2 regions of the Streptomyces sp. NPDC053432 genome follow, and region 2 is predicted to be linked to the other one. Evidence: riboswitches for the same ligand, from Rfam matches in the RefSeq annotation. Region 2 holds a riboswitch; the other holds the start of a gene.
What was found. A riboswitch is a leader RNA that binds a small molecule or an ion and turns the genes downstream of it on or off. The one in region 2 is predicted to bind guanidine.
Positions count from the first base shown of each region.

Region 1: linked by a shared signal. The riboswitch ahead of ACZ6Y1_RS01380 (Ohr family peroxiredoxin) and the one ahead of ACZ6Y1_RS24250 (DMT family transporter) in region 2 are both predicted to bind guanidine.

Region 1 covers NZ_JBVJKF010000001.1:297,603-307,220, forward strand. Annotated here, with positions in the region: gene ACZ6Y1_RS01370 (discoidin domain-containing protein) at 32-2,125, opposite strand; gene ACZ6Y1_RS01375 (AraC family transcriptional regulator) at 2,330-3,250, shown strand; guanidine-III (ykkC-III) riboswitch at 3,304-3,365, shown strand; gene ACZ6Y1_RS01380 (Ohr family peroxiredoxin) at 3,442-3,885, shown strand; gene ACZ6Y1_RS01385 (ADP-ribosyltransferase domain-containing protein) at 3,980-6,340, shown strand; gene ACZ6Y1_RS01390 (lipase family protein) at 6,409-7,698, opposite strand; gene ACZ6Y1_RS01395 (PucR family transcriptional regulator) at 7,937-9,211, shown strand; gene ACZ6Y1_RS01400 (amidase) at 9,337-9,618, shown strand, end outside.
Region 2 covers NZ_JBVJKF010000015.1:123,434-133,051, forward strand. Annotated here, with positions in the region: gene rdgB (RdgB/HAM1 family non-canonical purine NTP pyrophosphatase) at 1-63, shown strand, start outside; tRNA gene ACZ6Y1_RS24220 (tRNA-Leu) at 115-189, opposite strand; gene ACZ6Y1_RS24225 (HNH endonuclease signature motif containing protein) at 201-1,070, opposite strand; gene ACZ6Y1_RS24230 (HNH endonuclease signature motif containing protein) at 1,067-1,690, opposite strand; gene bcp (thioredoxin-dependent thiol peroxidase) at 1,832-2,299, opposite strand; gene ACZ6Y1_RS24240 (DUF3618 domain-containing protein) at 2,423-2,743, shown strand; gene ACZ6Y1_RS24245 (GroES family chaperonin) at 2,787-3,128, shown strand; guanidine-III (ykkC-III) riboswitch at 3,184-3,251, shown strand; gene ACZ6Y1_RS24250 (DMT family transporter) at 3,292-3,612, shown strand; gene ACZ6Y1_RS24255 (transglycosylase domain-containing protein) at 3,628-6,063, opposite strand; gene ACZ6Y1_RS24260 (ABC transporter permease) at 6,239-7,054, shown strand; gene ACZ6Y1_RS24265 (ABC transporter permease) at 7,224-7,994, shown strand; gene ACZ6Y1_RS24270 (ABC transporter ATP-binding protein) at 7,997-8,974, shown strand; gene ACZ6Y1_RS24275 (DUF1707 SHOCT-like domain-containing protein) at 9,080-9,618, shown strand, end outside.

The sequences.
Region 1 (9,618 bases), on a different contig from region 2:
CGCGCCTGCGCGCCCGCCCGGCCCGTCGCCGCTACGACGCCGTGACCGGCATGGCGTAGCCGAGCAGACCCTCGCGGGTGTAAGGCCCCTCGCAGTCGGCCCTGCTCGTGACGAAGTGGTCGAACACCGAGGGGATGTAGCACCGGTAGAGGGGCACGGAGCCCGGCACCGGCCCGGTGTACACGTATCCGACCGCGCCGAGGGGCTGCTGGCCCTCGCACCCCGGGTCGCGGGTCAGCAGCGAGTGCCCGGCCGCCTTGCACTCGTAGAGCCGGACGGTGCCCGCCGCCGGGTCCCGGAGCACCTTCCAGATCCCCTCGTGGGTGAACCCGGCGGGCAGGGGGCGTGTGGAAGCCAGGTGCCCTGCATGCGGGCGGTAGCCGCGGACCAGGGGCGTGTAGGGGGTGGTGTGGCCGCGGCTGCGCTCCCAGGTGCGCAGGTAGCCCTCGGCGCCCCGCATGAGTTCGTCCACCACGTCCTGGCCTCCGGTGACGCGGATGTCCTCGATCCAGTCCGGTACGAGGCCGTAGTGGGTGCCGCCGCCGTCGGTGTTGACGTCCCAGACGCGGGAGCCGGTGACCTGCCGGTCGAGGACGGAGCCGCCGTCGGGGCTGCGGAAGGGGTAGCGGACGGGGTTCCCGGCCGCGGGCCGGGGGCCGGGGAGCCAGGCGAAGCCGTTCATGTCGGTGCCGATCCCGTACCCGGCTCCGTACCGGGCCCGCAGGTCCGCGTGCCGGCGCGCCTCGGCGGTGAAGGCGGTGGCCTCGTACATGTGGCCGGTGATGAAGCCGCCCAGGCGGTAGACGCGTTCGGTCCAGTTGTCGTCCATCCAGCCGTGCGTGGACAGGGCGCCGGAGTACTGCTCGGCTTCGAGCACGCGCAGCGCCTGGTTCGCCGCCTTGACGCTCATGTGGTCGAGTTCCAGCATCATGTTGCGTTTCGTCATGCCCAGCACCGCGTACTCGCCGAGCGCGGTCAGGCCCCGGCGGTTGCACTGCGCCGCCTGCAGGGAGGCGCCGCCGTACCGGGGCAGTTCGACCCCTTCGGGCAGCGCGGCGCGGATCCTGGCCTCGGCCTCGGCGGGCGAGGTGCCGGGCTCCTCGGCCGACAGGCCTGCGGCGAGTCCGAAGCCGATCGGGTTGTCGTGCTCGGGGCCGGTGCAGGGCTCCGTGCTCCAGAAGGTGCCGGTCGACAGGAACTGGCCGGCGTTGACGGCCATGCCCGTGGTCCCCGTGTCGAACCGGACGCCGCACAGGGCGTTGTCGAACTTGTGGCACAGGAACATGCTGCGCACGCCGAGGCCGTGCAGTTCGTCGAGGCCCCGGTCGATGTCGGCCATGGTGCAACGGGCGCCGTCCAGCACCTGCTTGCAGCCGAACGGTTCGGAGGTCTCCACGCCGAGGACGACGGCGAGCTTGCCCTCCTGGATGACCTCACGGGCCTGGTCGGGTTCGGTGACGACCCGGAACCAGCCCTTGCCGGGGCCGCCGTACATGGCGTCGACGTAGTCCTGGAGTTCGTACGTCCTGCGGATCTGGAGGCGGATCGAGGTCATCTCGTCGCAGCCGCGGTCCTTGAAGAAGTACAGCGAGCAGATGACCCCGTTGGTGACCATGTCGTTGACCAGGACGCGCTGGCCGCCGCGCCAGGCACGCTCGACCCAGGCGTAGTAGGTCTGCTGGTGGGTGGCGGAGTCGTGGGCCGGCCAGTCGCGGAACGTCGGCCAGCCGGTGGGGTCGTGCCGGCCGTCACCGCCCTTGGTGATCATGTCGAAGAGGGCGAGGACGCCGTTCGGGTAGTGCTCGGGGCAGTCCTTGAGGGCGTCCGCCACGCCGGCCGGGGAGAAGACCTTGCCGCAGACCAGCCGCCCGCCGAAGCCCTCGTCGGACATCAGGTGGACGTGCGCGTCCACCCAGCCCCGGACCCGGCCCCGGGCGTCGGTCCCGGTGAACGGCTCCCCCGTGACGCCGACCTGGGAGTCCGGCACCGGGCGCGCCACGGGCTCCCACCACGGCGGGCCCGCCGAGGCGCCGGCGGCCGCCGGGCCGAGCACCAGGGTGACCATCGCGAGGACCAGGCCCGGCAGCAGGTACCGGCGTCGTCCGAAGAGTCTTGGTCGATTCATCCCGAGCCCTTTCACGATGCGTTGCATGACGACGGCGCGGAGGTGTCCAGGGCGACCATAGGAGCGCCCCCGCGGCGTCGTCATTCACCGCGGCGGCCAACCCGTTGACTCCCGGGGCCGCCGGCCGGGCCGGCCGTGGCGCCCGTGCCGCCCGTGCCGCAGGCGGTGTTGACGCGGGTGGTGCTCCGTCATTGACTGGCGGCCGTGTCCGCCACCGAGCCGCCCGCCGTCCCCTCGTGCCACGCCCTCACGGTGCTGAGCGCCGCGGTGGAGGGCGCGGGCCCGCACGCCGGACTCCTCCTGGGTGACCGCATCCGGCCCACGGGGCTGCACATCCTGGGCCACCTCGTGCTCACGAGCGCCAGCCTCGCGGACGCCGCGCTGGCGGTGGAGCGCTACCACCCCCTGATGAGCCGGGCGGGCAGGGTGAGCGTGGACCGCCGCGGGGACGCCGGCCGGGTCCGCTACCGGCCGGCCGCCGATCCGGCGGCCGCGCATCCCCAGCAGGTCGAGGCGGTCGTCAGCGGCCTGGTGCGGGCGGGCCGCTGGATCGCCGGCGACGGCTGGGCGCCGCTGTCCGTGTCGTTCGCGCACCCGCGTGCGGGCTCGGCCGAGCCGTACGCCCGCGTCCTCGGCTGCCCGGTGGTCTTCGACGCCCCGGAGAACGTGATCACGGTCGCCGACGAGGACCTCGACCGGCGCCGGCCGTTCCACGATCCCGCGCTGAGCTCCCTGCACCGGGCCTACGCCGACCGGCTCCTGCACCAGGTCAGCGCTCCCCCGGCCGTGTCCGAGCGCGTACGGCAGTGGCTGGAGCACGCCGCGCTCGGGGACGCGGGCCCGGAGGGTCCCGCCCGCGAGCTCAGCCTGAGCGTGCGGACGCTGCGCAGGGCCCTGCAGGCGGAGGGCACCTCGTGGCGGGCGCTCCTCGACACGGCCCGCCACGGGCGGGCCAGGCGGCTGCTGGAGACCACGGCCCTGCCCCTCGACCGGATCGCGCCGCTCGTGGGTCTGAGCGGGGCGACGGCCCTGGTCCGCGCCTTCACCCGCTGGGAGGGCATGCCTCCGGGGGCGTACCGCGCCCGCGGGCACCGGCCCGGGCCGGCGGCGGCCGGGCACGGGTGAGGAAGGTCACCGCCCAGCGGGTCCCCGGACGGCCCGCTCCGTTGCTAACTTGTCCGGCGGCCTCACGGGGCCCCGGACGAGATGCGCCGTACCCGGTTACGCACGACGACGCGCGAGGTGCCGCGGGAGCGGCGCCGACCGCTGTCCGCGCCCGCGGCAGCGTCCTCGTCGAGCAAGATGGGCCGTACGCCATGACCGTGCCACTCACCCGCAGCCTGTACCGGACGACCGCGCACGCCGCCGGGGGCCGCACCGGATCCGTCCGCACGGACGACGGGCGCCTGGACGTCCGCCTCGCCCCGCCGCGCAAGAAGGTGCCCGGCACCACCAATCCCGAGCAGCTGTTCGCGGCCGGTTTCGCGGCCTGCTTCACCTCCGCGCTCGCGGAGGTCGCCGCCGACTTCGGGGCGGACGCCTCGGCCGCGCGCGTGGCCTGCGAGGTGCAGCTCGGCACCACGGACACCCCGGCGGGCTACGGCCTCGCGGTGGCCCTGACGGTCAGCCTGCCGGGGTGGCGCGCGGCGGACCTCCAGCCCCTGCTGCACCGTGCGGACGCGGTCTGCCCGTACTCGCAGGCGGTACGCGGCAACGTCCCGCTGACCCTGCTGGCCGTGGACGGTGCCGCCGTGTCGTGACGGCAGGTCATCGTCCCCTTCCCGGAGGGGCGTTGTCAGTGGTGGCGGCTAGGTTCGAGGTGTTGCAAGGGCCGTTTCCCGACAGGAGTGGACGATGACCGAGAGCAGTGTTCAGCCCGCGCTCAGGGTTGTACTGACAGACGTCAACGAGCGTGTGGTGGAGGCGTGGCGGGCGGCTTTCGCGGACACTTTGGGCATCGAGATCCGCCGGGGTTCGATCCTCGACGAGGACGTCGACGCCTGGGTCACCCCGACGAACTCCCGGGGCCGGATGGACGGCGGGGTCGACGCCGTCATCAAGCGCCACCTCGGACCGGGCATCCAGCTGCGGGTGCAGCGCGCGATCCGCGACCGGTTCGGCGGGACGCTGCCGGTGGGCAGCGCGGTGTGCGTCCCGTCGGGGGCGGCCGTCCCGCGGTTCCTGATATCGACACCGACGATGGTGCGGTCCTCGCAGAACGTGAGTGCCACGCTGAACGTGGCCCTGGCCTGCGCCGCCGCGTTCCAGGCCGTCCACCGGCAGAACAGGAAGGAGCCCGGCAGCATCCGCTCCGTGGCGCTGGTCGGGATGGGCGCGCAGACCGGCCGGGTCCCGGCCCGGCTGTGCGCGAACCTGATGTGGACCGGCTACACGCTCTTCCACGACCACTGGTTCGAGGACGACGACGAGCTGCGCGCCACGATCGTCTCGCAGCTGGACGGCATCGAGAAGGCCCCAGTGGAGCAGCGGGTGCGCATCGTGCCGCCGCAGGCCGTCGCCCCTGGACCGGTCCCTGAACCGGCCCCCGGACCGGAGCCGGCCCCCGCGACGGCCGCGGCGCCGGCGCCGGTCCTCGCGACGGCCGCCGTGCCGGAGCCGGCGCAGACCGCCGCGGACGACCCGCTGGCCCTCGCCGAGCTCTTCGACGGGGGCGGTGAGCCCTGGCTCCCGCTCCTCAAGCCCGTGATCGAGGCGCAGCCGGACGCCGCCCGGTTCATCGGGAAGGGCCGCAGCCACGAGGTCGTCCCGGTCCGCGAGCTGACCTTCCAGGCGCTCAAGCCGAACCCGCCGCACAAGTGGAAGGTCGTCGTATTCGGCCAGAACCCGTACCCGCGCCCGGAGAGCGCGACCGGCATCGCCATGTTCGACAACACCTTCAACGACTGGAAGGACAGCCAGTTCGGCCGGGTCGTCAGCATTCGCTGCATCATCAAGGCGGCGGCGATGTGGAAGTACGGCATAGCCAAGAAGACGCCGATCGCCGACGTCCGCGCGCTGCTGAAGGAGCGGGAGACGGTCCAGCCTCCCGAGTGGTTCCAGGCGATGCTGACCCAGGGCGTGCTGCTGCTGAACGCCTCGCTCACGGCCAGTGGCGACGGAGCGATGGGCGCCGACCAGCACACGGGCTTCTGGCGGCCCGTCGCCGAGAGGATCGTCGAGGAGATCCTCAAGGCCAAGCAGGAGGCCGGCGAGGAGGACCGCGGGGTCGTCTTCGCCTGGTGGGGAGCGCACGCCCGCAGCCTCAAGAAGGTCGTCCTGCGGCTCCAGCAGAAGTACCCGGACGTCGAGGTCCGGCACATCGACCACGCGAACCCGGCGGCGCAGGGCGACATCTTCTGCGAGGGCGACCACTTCGCCCTGGTCAACGAGGCACTCGCCTCGCTGGGCGCCGAGGGCGTCGACTGGCTGCCGAGCAGGGGGTGGAACGAGGGGGCGGCCGGTCCGGGCGGCGGGGAGGGGGGTGTCGCGGCACGCATGGGCGCCTTCATCGAGTCGACCATGAACCTGCACCAGCTGTACCTGGAGCGGCTCACCAGCGTCAAGGACGAGGGCCTCGTCCTCCCCGCCATCACCGGTGTGTTCGACACCCCGCTGATGGACTTCCAGGACGCCGTCGCACCGGTCGCCGCGACGCTGTCCGGGATCGCCGGACACGTCGACCGGTCTCGGGAGTTCGGCAAGCGGAGGGCGGACGAGACGGCCACCGGCCTGTCCGCCGACGCGATCGCCGCGCTCTACCTCTACACCTGCGAGTCGGCCTTCTACCGCGAGATCAACGCCGTCCTGCGCTCCCCCGACCGCAGCCGGGTCACCCCCTACCTGCCGTACCTGCGGCTGCTGTTCTCGGCGGTTTCGGGGCTGCCCGCCCACACGCAGCCGCTGTGGCGCGGTGTGTCGCTGGACCTGCGGTCGCAGTACCCGGTGGGCCGCACGGTGACCTGGTGGGGCGTCTCCTCCTGCACCTCGGAGCTGAAGGTGGCCCGGTCCTTCCTGGGCAGCAGGGGCAAGCGGACCCTCTTCGAGGTGACGCCCGCCCAGGCGGTCGGGATCAGGAACTTCTCCGCCTTCACCGGGGAGGAGGAGTACATCCTCGCACCGGGCACGCAGCTCAAGGTGACGGACGTGAGGAGCGAGCGCGGCGGGCTGTGCACGGTCAGGCTGACGGAGGTGGCCGACGCCTCCATGGTGTCCTGACGGTCTGCGCCGTTCGGGCCCCCGCCGTGCGCGATCGCGCGGCGGGGGCCACGGGGTGCGCGGGGGCGTCAGGACGCCGGCACGGGCATCTCCGGCGCCAGGGAGTTCCCGGCGGGGATGCGGCCGCAGTCGGACGGCGCGCTCCTGCCCGCGAAGCGGTCGTTCATCCACCCCATCGCGACGGGCGCCCAGACGACGGGCACGCCGACGTGGCTGAGCAGGTCGAACTGCTGGTACTCGATGGATCCGTTGCCGGTGGAGCAGTACTGCCGGGCCAGTGTCCGGACGTCTCCGGCGACCATGACGCCGTCACCCGTGCCGATCCCCGGGCGGTTGCCGAAGGTCCCCTCCAGTACTCCCCCGTTGCCCTGGGCGATGAATCCCGGGACGGACGGGGTCGGCGCGGAGCCGAGGTTGATCCGGTTCACCGCGTCGACGAACGCGGGCACCGAATTCGGGTCGGCGTACTGCGGCTTGGCCATCTTCTTCCAGGTCAGCCCGGGGTAGCGGCCCAGCGCGTCGACGATCGACCCGCGCTCCAGCTTTCCGTACACCTCTCGCCCGTAGTCGTTCAGGTAGGGCCCCAGGTCGATGCCGTACGAGCGGGAGACGCCGATGAGCGCCATCGGGATGACGCCCGTCCACACGAGGGAGCCGTCGACGTACTTGAGGTTGTGCGCGGGGTCCACGAGCAGGCCGCCCTCGGCGAATCCCACGAGCCGGGCGTTGACCTCGGGCGCGTAGGACGGTGCGAGCGCGGCCGCCCAGTTGGTCGCGATGGCGCCGCCCGAGTACCCCATCAGTCCGAACCTGGTGTCGCCGTTCATGCCGGTCTCCGGGGACCGGGTCGCGGCGCGGATCGAGTCCAGCGTGTTGGTCGCGTACTCGGGGCCGGCCGCGAAGTTCGCCGTCTGTCCCTCGGTGTCGGGGATGACGAGGTTGTAGCCCTGCAGGAGCAGCGGCGCGAGGAAGAGGGACTCGGCGTTCGCGATGGCCCCGCCCAGGGTGAGACCCCCGGCGATGGCCCGGGACGGGCCGTCCTCCGGGTCGAGCGAGTCGTAGAACGATTGGTAGGAGACCGCCTTGCCGCTGTCGCCCGTCAGGCTGCGCACCACGGTGGTCACGTTGGCGGACGGCCGGCCCTGGGCGTCGGTCGTGCGGTAGAGCAGCTGGATCGCCTTGACCGGCGTGGGCAGGCCCACCAGGTGGTACTGGAGCGTCCGCGTCTTCAGCACGGTGCCGGGTGCGAGCGAGGCGAGGGGTTCGCTGCCGGTGTACGTGTAGAAGGGGTCGGCGGCGGTGGCGCTCGGCGTTCTGACCTCGGCGGCCGTGGCCGCCGGTGCCGCGGTCAGGGCCATCGCGGTGACGACGGCGGTAGCCAGGAGACGGACAGCGTTTCTGGGCGCGAGCACGGCGGTCCTCCGCTGCGGGTGGGGGCGTGGGGATCCGGTGGAGGTTGCGGTCGGGGGCCGAACGCGTCTGGCGATCCACCGGGCGGGCGTGTTACCAACTAGTAAGTAACGTCCCGGAAACAAGGATGGGTGCGGTGCGGGGCCGTGTCTCCAGGTCGCACAACAGAGATTCGCGAGGTGGATTGTGACCGCGCCCAAACCCCAGGGAGGCGACGAGGGGCCGCAGTTCGGCGGCGTGCCGGTCCACAAGCGGCTCCTGGCCGCCGCGCCGACCCTCGCCCCGGCCGTCATGGCCCGGCTCGTCGAGCAGCTGCCCGCCTACGGAGCACTGCCCTCGGAACAGCTCCGCGGTGAGATCACCAAGGAAGTGGACCGCGGCATACGGGCCTTCGTCCAGGTGCTGCGCGCCGGCGAGCTTCCGGAGGAGGCCGAGCTGGCGAGGATCAGCGAGTCGTCGGCCCGGCGCGCCGACGAGGGCGTACCGCTGGAAGCCGTCGTCGGCGCCTACCACTACGGGGCGGAGGAGTGCGCGGCCCAGGTCCTCGCGACGGCCGGGCCGGAGGACCTGGCGGACGTGCTGCTGGTCCAGCGCCGGCTGCTCGGCTACCTCCGGCTGGTGAGCTGCGCGGTCGCGGAGGGGTACGTACAGGAGCGGCAGGCGGCCCTCGGCGACGAGCAGGTCGCCCGTCAGTCCCTGCTGTCCCGGCTGCTGGAGGGCGGGAACCCGCGGGCGGCGGCCGACCGGGCGGGCATCCGGCTGCCCCCTTCCTACCTCGTCCTGGGCATCGCCATGGGACCGCACCCGGACGAGCTGCGGCCCGGCGTGAACCATTCCGTCGCCGCGCGCCGCAAACTCCGCCGGCTGCGCAACGAGTTGCAGCGCCAGACCACGGGCGTCCCGCTGTCCGTGCTCTCCGGCGACGGCGGGCTGGTGCTGATCCCGTACGAGAGGCCGGCCCCGGACTTCGCCGCCCCGGACCGGGAGCGGCTCGCCCGCCTGGTCGAGCAGCTCGGTCTGATGTGCGGCGCCGAGCTGCTGGTGGCGGCTGCCGCGGCCGCCCCGGAGGGGGTCGCGGACGCCGCCCGGATGGTCGGCGAGGTGCGCAGGGTCGCGGAGGCGTCCGGCCGGGGGCCCGGCCTGTACCTGCTCGACGACGTGCTGCTGGAGTACCAGCTGAGCCGCCCGAGCCCGGCCCGGGACGGGCTGGCCGCGCTGCTCGGCCCGCTGGCCGGGCGCCCGGAGCTGCTCGACACCCTGCGCACCTTCCTCGCCTGCGGCCTCGACCGGCGCCGGGCCGCCGCCCGGCTCCAGGTGCACCCCAACACGGTGGACTACCGCCTGCGCAGGGCGACGGAGCTGACCGGACTGGACGCGGCCCGGGGTGCCGACCTGCTGACCCTGCACGCCGCGCTGGCCGCCCACGACGCCGTGCGGCGGGCCGAGGCCGACTCCGGCTGACCCGGCGGGCCGCCCTCGCGGCATTCCGAAAAGACGTTCGGCATCCTTCGGAACCGCTCGCGGGTTACCCGGCGGTAAGCAATGATGGCAGCGCGACCATCCACACGGCCGGGGGCTGATCAGCGGTGACGACTTTCGACGAACGGACCACGGTGCACGCCTTCCGGGACGACGCCCTGGGAGAGCACGACGCCGTCGGTCTCGCCGCGGCGATCCGGCGCGGCGAGGTCTCCGCCGCAGAGGTGGCCCGGGACGCGCGGGAACGGGTGCGGGCGGTCGAGGGGCGGCTGGGCGCGGTCCAGACGTACGTCGACACCCCGGTGCCCGCCGGCGCGGCCGGGGGCGCCTTCGCGGGCGTGCCCACCTTCGTCAAGGACAACACGGACTACCAGGGGCTGCCCACGGGC
Region 2 (9,618 bases):
ATCTCCCACCGGGGGCAGGCGTTCCGAGCCCTGGTCCCGTTCGTCCGCGCACTGCTGCGCTGACGCCGGGTATGCCTACGGCCGGTCACCTCGTACGATGACCGGCCGTTGCTGTGGGCCCGGTGGGACTCGAACCCACGACACACCGGACCTAAACCGGCGCCCTCTGGCCAGCTGGGGTACGGACCCGCCCGCTCAGCTTACTGGTCGGAGGGAGATCGTTGCGATGGGATGGCCGTCCTTGATCGCTTGGCGAAGGTCGGAGTCTGGCTGTGGCAGGAAGGACACAGATAGCGGAGGTTCTCCTGGCGATTGTCCAGCCGATCACCGTTCACATGGTCGATCTCCAGGACGAGCCGCCGTCCGCGCCACTCGTCCCCGGTCCCGCACTCCGCGCAGACGTGCGGCACCCCGAGGTCGTCGAGGGCTCGCCGCAGCATCGTCGTTTTGGTGCGCGCGGAGCCGGTCTCCAGCCGCCTCAGGATGTACGACGGCGGCATCCGCAAGGGGGAAGAGCGGCCGATGCAGTGCCCCTGGCCGGTGAAGTGCTCTGTCGACAGCCCGTATTCCTCGATGCTCCGCCTGGCTCTCGCCCGGCCGGCACCGTCAAGCGGGTGGCGACCGAGAGCGCGCATGACCCCCGCCATACTCTGCGAGTCGGCAACCGCAGGCCCGATCACCGTCAGATCGAAGAGACGGCGTCGCGAAGGGTCGTCCCGACGGGGAAAGTGCGAGGTGTCTATCCCGAACCGGTTGAGGAGCTTGGCGATATGGACGCGGGCGCTGTTGTACGGCTCGACGCCCATGTAGGCGAGCATGCCCTCGATGCTGTCGGAATGGGCGGCGGCGTCCCGGAGTCGCTCCTCCGTGTAGCGCTGGCGGACCCGCTCGGGCAGCGGCTCGTCGACGAAGTGGGACGTGTCGATGCCATAGTGGGCCAGCCTGTTCCGCAGGTACCGGCGAGGGCCGGCCAGGAGCGGGGTGCCGAGAAGCCTCATGAGGTCCACCAGGCTGGTGGCCTGCGGCGCGGTCCGGCTCAGCAGGTCCTGCGTGTACCTGACTTCGCTCATGCGGCCCGCCTCGCCTTGCGGCCGCGGTACGTGTCAGTGGCCGCATGGCAATTGGGGCACAGGAGGCGGAGGTTTTCGCGCCGGTTGTCCCACCACTCGCCGTTGATGTGATCGACCTCGTGCTTGAGCGGCCTGTCGTTCCATACCGGGCCCACGCCGCACTCGGCGCACTCCTCGAGAACGCCGGCCTTCAGCAGCTCTCGTCGTAGGCGCAGACCCGGAACCCTCCCGTCCTTCGGGTCTCTGACCGAGAGGACCGGCCCCAAAGCGCCCTTGGGGCGCCTTCGGCCCACGACGAAGTGTGAGGTGTCGATCCCGAGAGCCGCGATCCGTCGCGCGATGTGCGTCTGGTTGCCGCCGACATTGCTGATGCCGAGGCGGCCGATCACCTCCGAGAGGGACGTCGACTCGGCCACCAGCTCCCGGAGCCGCTCCTCCGAGTGGCGTGCCCACTTCGCGGGGAAGTGCGAACAGTCGATTCCTGCCTCTCGCATCTTCGCCCGCAGATAACGCCTGCTGCCGCTGGTCGGCGTGCCGCCGCACCACCGGACGGCGTCGTCCCAGCTATTCGTCTCGCGCGCTGCGGCTTCCAGCAGCTCACGGGTGTATCGGACTGCCATCACTTCCCCCCTGTCGGCCGCGCGTGCGGCCCTCGTACGGAGTAACGGACCGATAGTCGGACGGTTACGGGTGGCATCGTCCGATAAACGCGGCGGCCCGCACCGGATCATGGTGCGGGCCGCTTCGGCGGGAGGGCGGGGTCAGATGCCCAGGTCCTTGATGATCTTGGCTACGTGGCCCGTGGCCTTGACGTTGTAGAAGGCGTGTTCCACCTTGCCCTCCTCGTCCACGACCACCGTCGAGCGGATGACGCCCGTCACCGTCTTGCCGTACAGCTTCTTCTCGCCGAACGCGCCGTAGGCCTCCAGTACGGCCTTCTCCGGGTCGCCGACCAGCGTGACCTTCAGGTTTTCCTGCTCCCGGAACTTCGCCAGCTTCTCCGGCTTGTCCGGGGACACGCCGATGACGTCGTAGCCGGCCGTGGCCAGCACGTCCAGGTTGTCCGTGAAGTCGCAGGCCTGCTTCGTGCAGCCCGGGGTGAGGGCCGCCGGGTAGAAGTACACGATCACCTTGCGGCCCTTGTGGTCGGCGAGCGAGACCTCGTTGCCGTCCGCGTCGGGCAGGGTGAAGGCCGGGGCGGTGTCGCCCGGCTGCAGTCGCTCGCTCATGTCAAGAGTCTCCTCGGGAGGGCACCAGCATCGTTGTGCAACGAGACTAAGCTGACGATGAGTCCATGGGGCACTACGCCCCATGCGGGACACGACGAACGAAACGACGACGGAGGCAGCGCGGTGCCGGAAGCCAGGACCCCCGCACAGATCGAGGCGGACATCGTCCGCCGCCGCGAGCAGCTCGCCGAGACGCTCGACGAGATCGGCGTGCGCATGCACCCGAGCACGATCATCGGGGACGCGAAGGCCAGGGTCGCCTCGACCGTCGACCACACGGCCGGGCGTGCCTTCGCCGCCGTGAACCGGTGCGTCAGCGACGTGCAGGCGGGGATGCGCGACGAGAACGGCGCCCCGCGCCTGGACCGGATCGTGCCCGTCGCGCTGGTCGCCGTGGGCCTGGTCGGGCTGATCGTGGTGTCGGCGCGCCGTAGGCGGGGATGACCCTCCGGAGTACAGGGCGGGCGCGGGCAGGTAAGTTCGAGGCGTGAGCGAGAACACCACCCACGACAAGCTGCCCATCCGCATGCTCCACGACCGCGTGCTCGTGAAGTCCGACCTGCCTGAGGGCGAGCGCCGCTCGGGCGGCGGGATCCTGATTCCGGCGACGGCCGCGGTCGGCAAGCGGCTGGCCTGGGCCGAGGTGGTCGCGGTCGGGCAGAACGTACGGTCCGTCGAGCCGGGCGACCGGGTGCTGTACGACCCCGAGGACCGGGCCGAGGTCGAGGTGCGGGGGGCCACGTACGTGCTGATGCGCGAGCGGGACCTGCACGCGGTGGCCGCGGAGCGGCTGGAGGGGTCCACGGACTCCACCGGGTTGTACCTGTAGGCGGAAACGTAGGCGGAAGGGGCCGGTGATCGAGATCACCGGCCCCTTTCGTGCTGCTTTGCTACGGTGGAGGAGAACCCCGACGAGACGCGCCGTACCGGGTCAAGGACAAGACGACGCACCCCCGTACCGCTCGATTTCTCGTCGTCCCGGAGGTGCCGTCATGGCATGGGTTCTTCTTCTCGTCGCAGGCCTGCTCGAGGTCGGCTGGTCGATCGGCATGAAGTTCACCGAGGGTTTCACCCGGCTGTGGCCCAGTGTGTTCACGGGTGCCGGGATCGTCGCCAGCATGGTGCTGCTGTCGTACGCCGCGAAGACCCTCCCCATCGGTACCGCGTACGGGGTGTGGGTCGGCATCGGCGCCGCCGGTGCGGCCGTGCTCGGTATGGCGGTGCTGGGTGAGCCCGTCACCGCCGCCCGGATCTTCTTCATCAGCCTGCTGCTGGTGGCCGTGGTGGGGCTGAAGGCCACCTCCGGTCACTAGGCGGCAGGGACAGGGTCACTCCAGGAACGCGGACGGCGGGGGGCGGCGGGCCGCTGCCCCCGCTCCCGCGCCTGTTCCCGCGTCGGCGCCGGCGTCGGTGCCCTGGGTGGTGCCGCCCTGGGTGCCGGTGGTGGTGCCTCCGTTGTTCTGCCCGCCCTGCGTCTGGCCCCCGTTGTTCTGGCCCCCGTTGTCCTGGCCTCCGTTGTTCTGGCCGCCCTGGTTCTGGCCGCCGTTGTTCTGCCCGCCCTGGTTCTGGCCGTTGGTCGCGTTCGGGGGCTTGGGCCGGTTCGGGCGGCCAGGGCGGCTCGGGAAGGGTTCCTCCGGGGTCTCCTCCTCCGGTGCGGTCGGCTCGAAGCTGGGCGAGGGCGGGGGCGGGACCGCGCCCGGCTGGAGTTCGAGGTCGAAGTCCTCGGGTTCGGTGCCCTCCAGGGCGGTCTTCGTGTAGGCGGCCCAGATGCGGGCCGGATAGCCGCCTCCGCCGATGCGGGCTTCGCCGAGGGCGCCGTAGAGGGATTCGAGGGTTCCGGTGTCGGGATCCTGGCCCATCATCGCGACGACCGTGACCAGGTTCGGGGTGTAGGCGGCGAACCAGGCCGAGCGGTCCAGTTCGGCGGTGCCGGTCTTGCCGGCCGCCGGGTGGCCGGCGGCGAGGGCCGCGGTGCCGGTGCCGTTGTCGACGACGCTGACCAGCATGGAAGTGGTGGTGTCGGCGGACTCGCGGCTGACGGCCTGGGTGCGGGGGCGCTCGGGGAGGCCGATGGTGTCGTCCTCCTTGGTGATCTTCTCCAGGAAGGTGTACGGGGTGCGGTGGCCGTGGTCGGCGAGGGTGGCGTACGCCTGGGTCATGTCGAGGACGCTGGCCTGCATGGTGCCCAGCGCCATGGCCGGACCGAGGACGAAGTTCGGGGTGTCCTCGGGGATGCCGAGGTCGACGGCGGTCTTCTTTACCTTCACCGTGCCGACGTCGACGACCATCTGGGCGAAGACGGCGTTGACGGAGAGGTCGGTGGCGGTGTTGACGGTGATGTTCCCGTAGGAGACCTGGCCCTCGTTCTCGGGGGCGTAGGGGACCCGGCTGCCGACGACGCGGCGCTTGTTGTCGCCGTTGTAGATCGTGTACGGGGTGATGCGGCGGCCGTCCTGGGTGCGGGAGTCGTTCTCGACGGCGGCCGCGAAGACGAACGGCTTGAAGGTGGAGGCGACCTGGTAGTCGTGGCGGGTCGCGTTGTTCACGAACTGCTTGGTGTAGTCGATGCCGCCGTACATGGCGACGACCTTGCCGTTGGAGGGGTCGATGGAGACGCCTCCGGCGCGCACGTAGCGGTCGGCCTTGCGGGTTTCCGGTTCGAGCTTGCTGATGACCTGGGTGTTGACGGCGTCCACGAAGGCGTTCTGGCGGCGCCTGTCGATGGTGGTGGTGATCCGGTAGCCGCCTTCGGCGAGGGTCTTCTCGTCGAGGATCTTGTTGTCGGTGATGTAGTCCTTGATGGCTTCGACGAGGTAGCCGCGCTGACCGGACAGTCCGGCGGCGGGGCGGACCTTGCCCGGTTCGGGGAACCTGGTGGCCGCGCGTTCGGCGGCCGGCATCCAGTCCTTCTTGACCATGCCGTCGAGTACGTAGTTCCAGCGGGCGAGTGCGCGGTCGCGGCTCTGGGGGTGGGAGACGACGTCGAAGGCGCTGGGGGAGTTGAGGAGGGTGGCGAGGTAGGCGCCCTCGGCGGTGGTGAGCCTGCCGACGTCCTTGCCGTAGTAGGCCTGGGCGGCGGCCTGGATGCCGTAGGCGTTGCGGCCGAAGTAGCTGGTGTTGAGGTAGCCCTCGAGGATGTAGTCCTTCGACTTCTCGCGACCGAGTTTGATCGCGATGAAGAACTCCTTGACCTTGCGTTTGATGGTCTGTTCCTGGCCCAGGTAGTAGTTCTTGACGTACTGCTGGGTGATGGTGGAGCCGGACTGGGTGCCCTTGCCGGTGGCCGTGTTCCAGGCGGCGCGGAGCATCGCCTTGGGGTCGACCGCCCGCTCGGAGTAGAAGTCCCGGTCCTCGGCGGCGAGTACGGCTTCCTGGACGGTGCGGGGGATCTGCGAGAGCGGGACGTTGACGCGGTTGACCTCGCCGTCGCGGGCTAGCTGGGAGCCGTCGGAGTAGAGGTACACGTTGGACTGGGCGGTGGCGGCGGAGTTGGCGGGCGGGATGTCCACCAGGAGGTAGCCGGCGACGAGGGCGCCGCCGAGCAGGAGGGCGAGGAGGAGTACGGCGCCCAGGAGCATGCGCCAGGTGGGGAGGAGGCGACGCCGGCCGGTGCGTTGGCGGCGGGGCTTCCCGCCGGGTCTGCCGCCGGGCCCGCCGCCGGGCTGCGCTCGTGTCGGCCGCGGTGGCTGCGGCGGCTGCTGTTGTCCGTCGGGGGAGTCCGGGTCGCGAGGGGTCCAGCCCGGGGGTGGTGACTGGTCGCTCATCTCCAGGGACTCCTCGACGCCGTTCGAAATATCCACTTCTGTACCTCGTTGTGTCTACCCGATGGCCGGTGATTCCGCTCCGGACGGGCGTAAATCGGTCGCGTGGATCGCCCCTCCGCACTAAGCTCGCGCGCTTTGGCCGACGTAGGAACGACCTGGGCATGGGAGGGATACGGTGCGTCAGCGAGTGGGCCTCTACCTGGCGGTGGCCGCGGGCGGGTTCCGGCGCTACGCGACGTACGGGACGGCGACCGCGGCCGGGGTGTTCACCAACACCGTCTTCGGTTTCATCGTCGCGTACACGTACATCGCGCTGTGGGACGAGCGTCCCGGCCTCGGGGGGTACGACCAGGCGCAGGCCCTGACCTTCGTGTGGGTGAGCCAGGCGCTGCTGGCCGCCGCGGCGTTGCTCGGCGGCGGTTTCCAGGAGGAGATCCAGGAGCGCGTCCGTACGGGTGACATCGCGGTGGACCTGTACCGGCCCGCCGACCTCCAGATGTGGTGGCTGGCCTCGGACTTGGGCCGGGCGGGCTTCCAGTTGGTGGGGCGCGGGGTGCTGCCGGTGGTGGCGGGTTCGCTGGTCTTCACGCTGGCGCTGCCCGGTGATCCGGTGCGCTGGGCGTTGTTCCTGGTGTCGGTCGGGCTCGGGCTGGTGGTGAGTTTCGCGGTGCGCTATCTGCTGGGGCTGATGGCGTTCTGGCTGATGGACGGGTCGGGGATCAACCTCGTGGCGACCGTGGTCACGATTTTCTTCTCGGGGATGCTGTTGCCGCTGACCGTCTTCCCGGGCGGCTTCGGCGAGTTCGTGCGGGTGCTGCCGTGGTCGGCGATCCTGCAGGTCCCGATCGACGTGCTGATGGGCCGGCACGCGGGGGCGGGGAGCGTGGTGCGGGCGCTGGGGTTCCAGGCCGGCTGGGCGGTCGTACTGCTGGGCGTGGGGAGGGTGTTGCAGTCGGCGGCGACGCGCAAGGTGGTGGTGCAGGGTGGCTGAGACGGCGCTGGTGGAGCGGGAGCCGGAGCCGGGGCCGGGGCCGGGATCGGGATCGGGGTCGGGGTCGGATCCGGACGGCGGGCGGGCCGCGGCGGGTTCCACGCCCGGGGAGCCTCGGCGGCGCGGCCGGGCGGTGGAGGGGGTGCGGGGCTACGGGCTGATCGTGCGGATGTGGATCCGGTCGACGATGACGTACCGGACGTCCTTCCTCCTGTCAGTCTTCGGGAACGCGGCGATCACCCTCCTCGATTTCGTCGCGATCTCCATCATGTTCTCCCACGTGGACGTGCTGGGCGGTTTCACGCTGCCCGAGACCGCCCTGCTGTACGGGACGGCCTCGGCCTCCCTGGGCCTGGCGGACCTGCTGATCGGCAATACGGACCGCATCGGGGTCCGGATCCGGGACGGGTCGCTGGACACGATGCTGGTGCGTCCGGTTCCGGTGCTCGCGCAGGTGGCGGCGGACCGGTTCGCGCTGCGCAGGCTGGGGCGGGTGGCGCAGGGGCTGGGGGTGCTGGGCTGGGCGCTGTGGCAGTTGTCGGCGGAGCTGGACTGGACCGCGGGCAAGGTGCTGCTGGTGCCGGTGATGATCGTGTCGGGGGCGGGGATCTTCGGTGCGGTGATGGTGGCGGGGGCGGCGTTCCAGTTCCTGGCGGGGGACGCGGCGGAGGTGCAGAACTCCTTCACGTACGGCGGGAACACGATGCTGCAGTACCCGCCGACGGTGTTCGCGAAGGACCTGCTGCGCGCGGTGACCTTCATCGTGCCGCTGGCCTTCGTCAACTGGCTGCCCGCGCTGTACGTGCTGGGGCGGCCCGACCCGCTGGGGCTGCCGGGGTGGGTCGCGTACCTGAGCCCGCTGGTGGCCTTCGTGGTGTTCCTGCCCGCGTCGCTGGCGTGGCGCGCGGGTGTCCGTTCGTACCGGAGTACGGGGAGCTAGCTGTGCGGGATGCGCGAGACGTGCTGATCTCATTGGACGGGGTCGAGAAGGTCTTCGAGGTGAGGCGCCGGGTGGGCCCGCTGCGCCGGGAGAAACGCCAGGTCAGGGCTGTGGACGGGATCAGCTTCGAGGTGGCCCGCGGTGAGGTGGTCGGTTACATCGGGCCGAACGGTGCCGGGAAGTCGACGACGATCAAGATGCTGACCGGGATCCTGACCCCGAGCGGCGGCCGGCTGCGTGTCGCGGGCATCGATCCGGCGCGGGAGCGGATGCGGCTGGCGCACCGGATCGGAGTGGTGTTCGGGCAGCGGACCACACTGTGGTGGGACCTGCCGCTGAGGGACTCGTACGGGCTGATGCGGCGGATGTACCGGATCCCGGAGGCGCGGTTCCGGGCGAACCTGGAGCGCTGCGTGGAGCGGCTGGACCTGGCGGATCTGCTGGAGGTACCGGTGCGGCAGCTGTCGCTGGGGCAGCGGATGCGCGGGGACATCGCGGCGGCGCTGCTGCACGATCCGGACGTGCTGTACCTGGACGAGCCGACGATCGGCCTGGACGTGGTGAGCAAGGCGAAGGTGCGGGGGTTCCTGCGGCAGTTGAACGAGGAGCTGGGCACGACGGTGCTGCTGACCACGCACGACCTCCAGGACATCGAGCAGCTGTGCGAGCGGGTGATGGTGATCGACCACGGGCGGCTGATGTACGACGGCCCGCTGGGCGGGCTGCACGCCGCGGGTTCGGTGGCGGAGGCCGAACGGACGCTCGTGGTCGACCTGGAGCGGGAGTTCGCGCCGATCGAGGTGGCGGGCGCGCGGGTGGTGAAGGTGGAGGGCCCGCGGCAGTGGCTGGCGTTCCCGGCGGGGGCGTCGGCGGCGCCGCTGGTGGCGGCGGTGGCGGCGGAGTACCCGTTGGTGGACCTGTCGGTGCGGGAGCCGGACATCGAGGACGTGATCGCGCGGATGTACGCGGGGCGGGGGTGAGGCCCCCCGGGGCGGGACGTAGGGGGAAATCCGGGGTCGGCCTCCGGGTACAACTCCGGGTCCACCCCGTACTGCTGGCGCCGATCCCTGCATAGTCTGGTCCGCATGAGTGAGGACGAGCGGCCGGGGAGGCCGTTGCCGGAGCTGAGGGCGTCCGATGCCGACCGTGAGCGGGTGGTGGAGCGACTGCGGGACGGCCTGGCCGAGGGCCGGCTCGACATGGAGGAGTTCGAGGAGCGGCTGGAGGCTGCGTACAAGTCGCGTACGTACGCGGAACTGGAGCCGCTGACACGGGACTTGCCGGCGGTGGGCGCGGCGGCGCCGGTCGCGGGCCCGGTCGCGGTCCCGGGCCCGGGACCGGGCTCCGGTACGGCGTGGCCGTCCCGCATCGGGGGCGCGGGGACCTCCTCGACGGCCGTGGCGATCATGTCGGGCTTCCAGCGCAAGGGCCGGTGGACGGTCCCGGCGCGCTTCGACGCGGTGGCGTTCTGGGGCGGCGGGGAGCTGGACCTGCGGGAGGCGGACTTCGCGCAGCGCGAGGTCGTGATCAACTGCGTGGCGATCATGGGCGGCATCCAGATCATCGTGCCGCCGGGCGTGGCCGTGGACGTGCGGGGCATCGGCATCATGGGCGGCTTCGACCA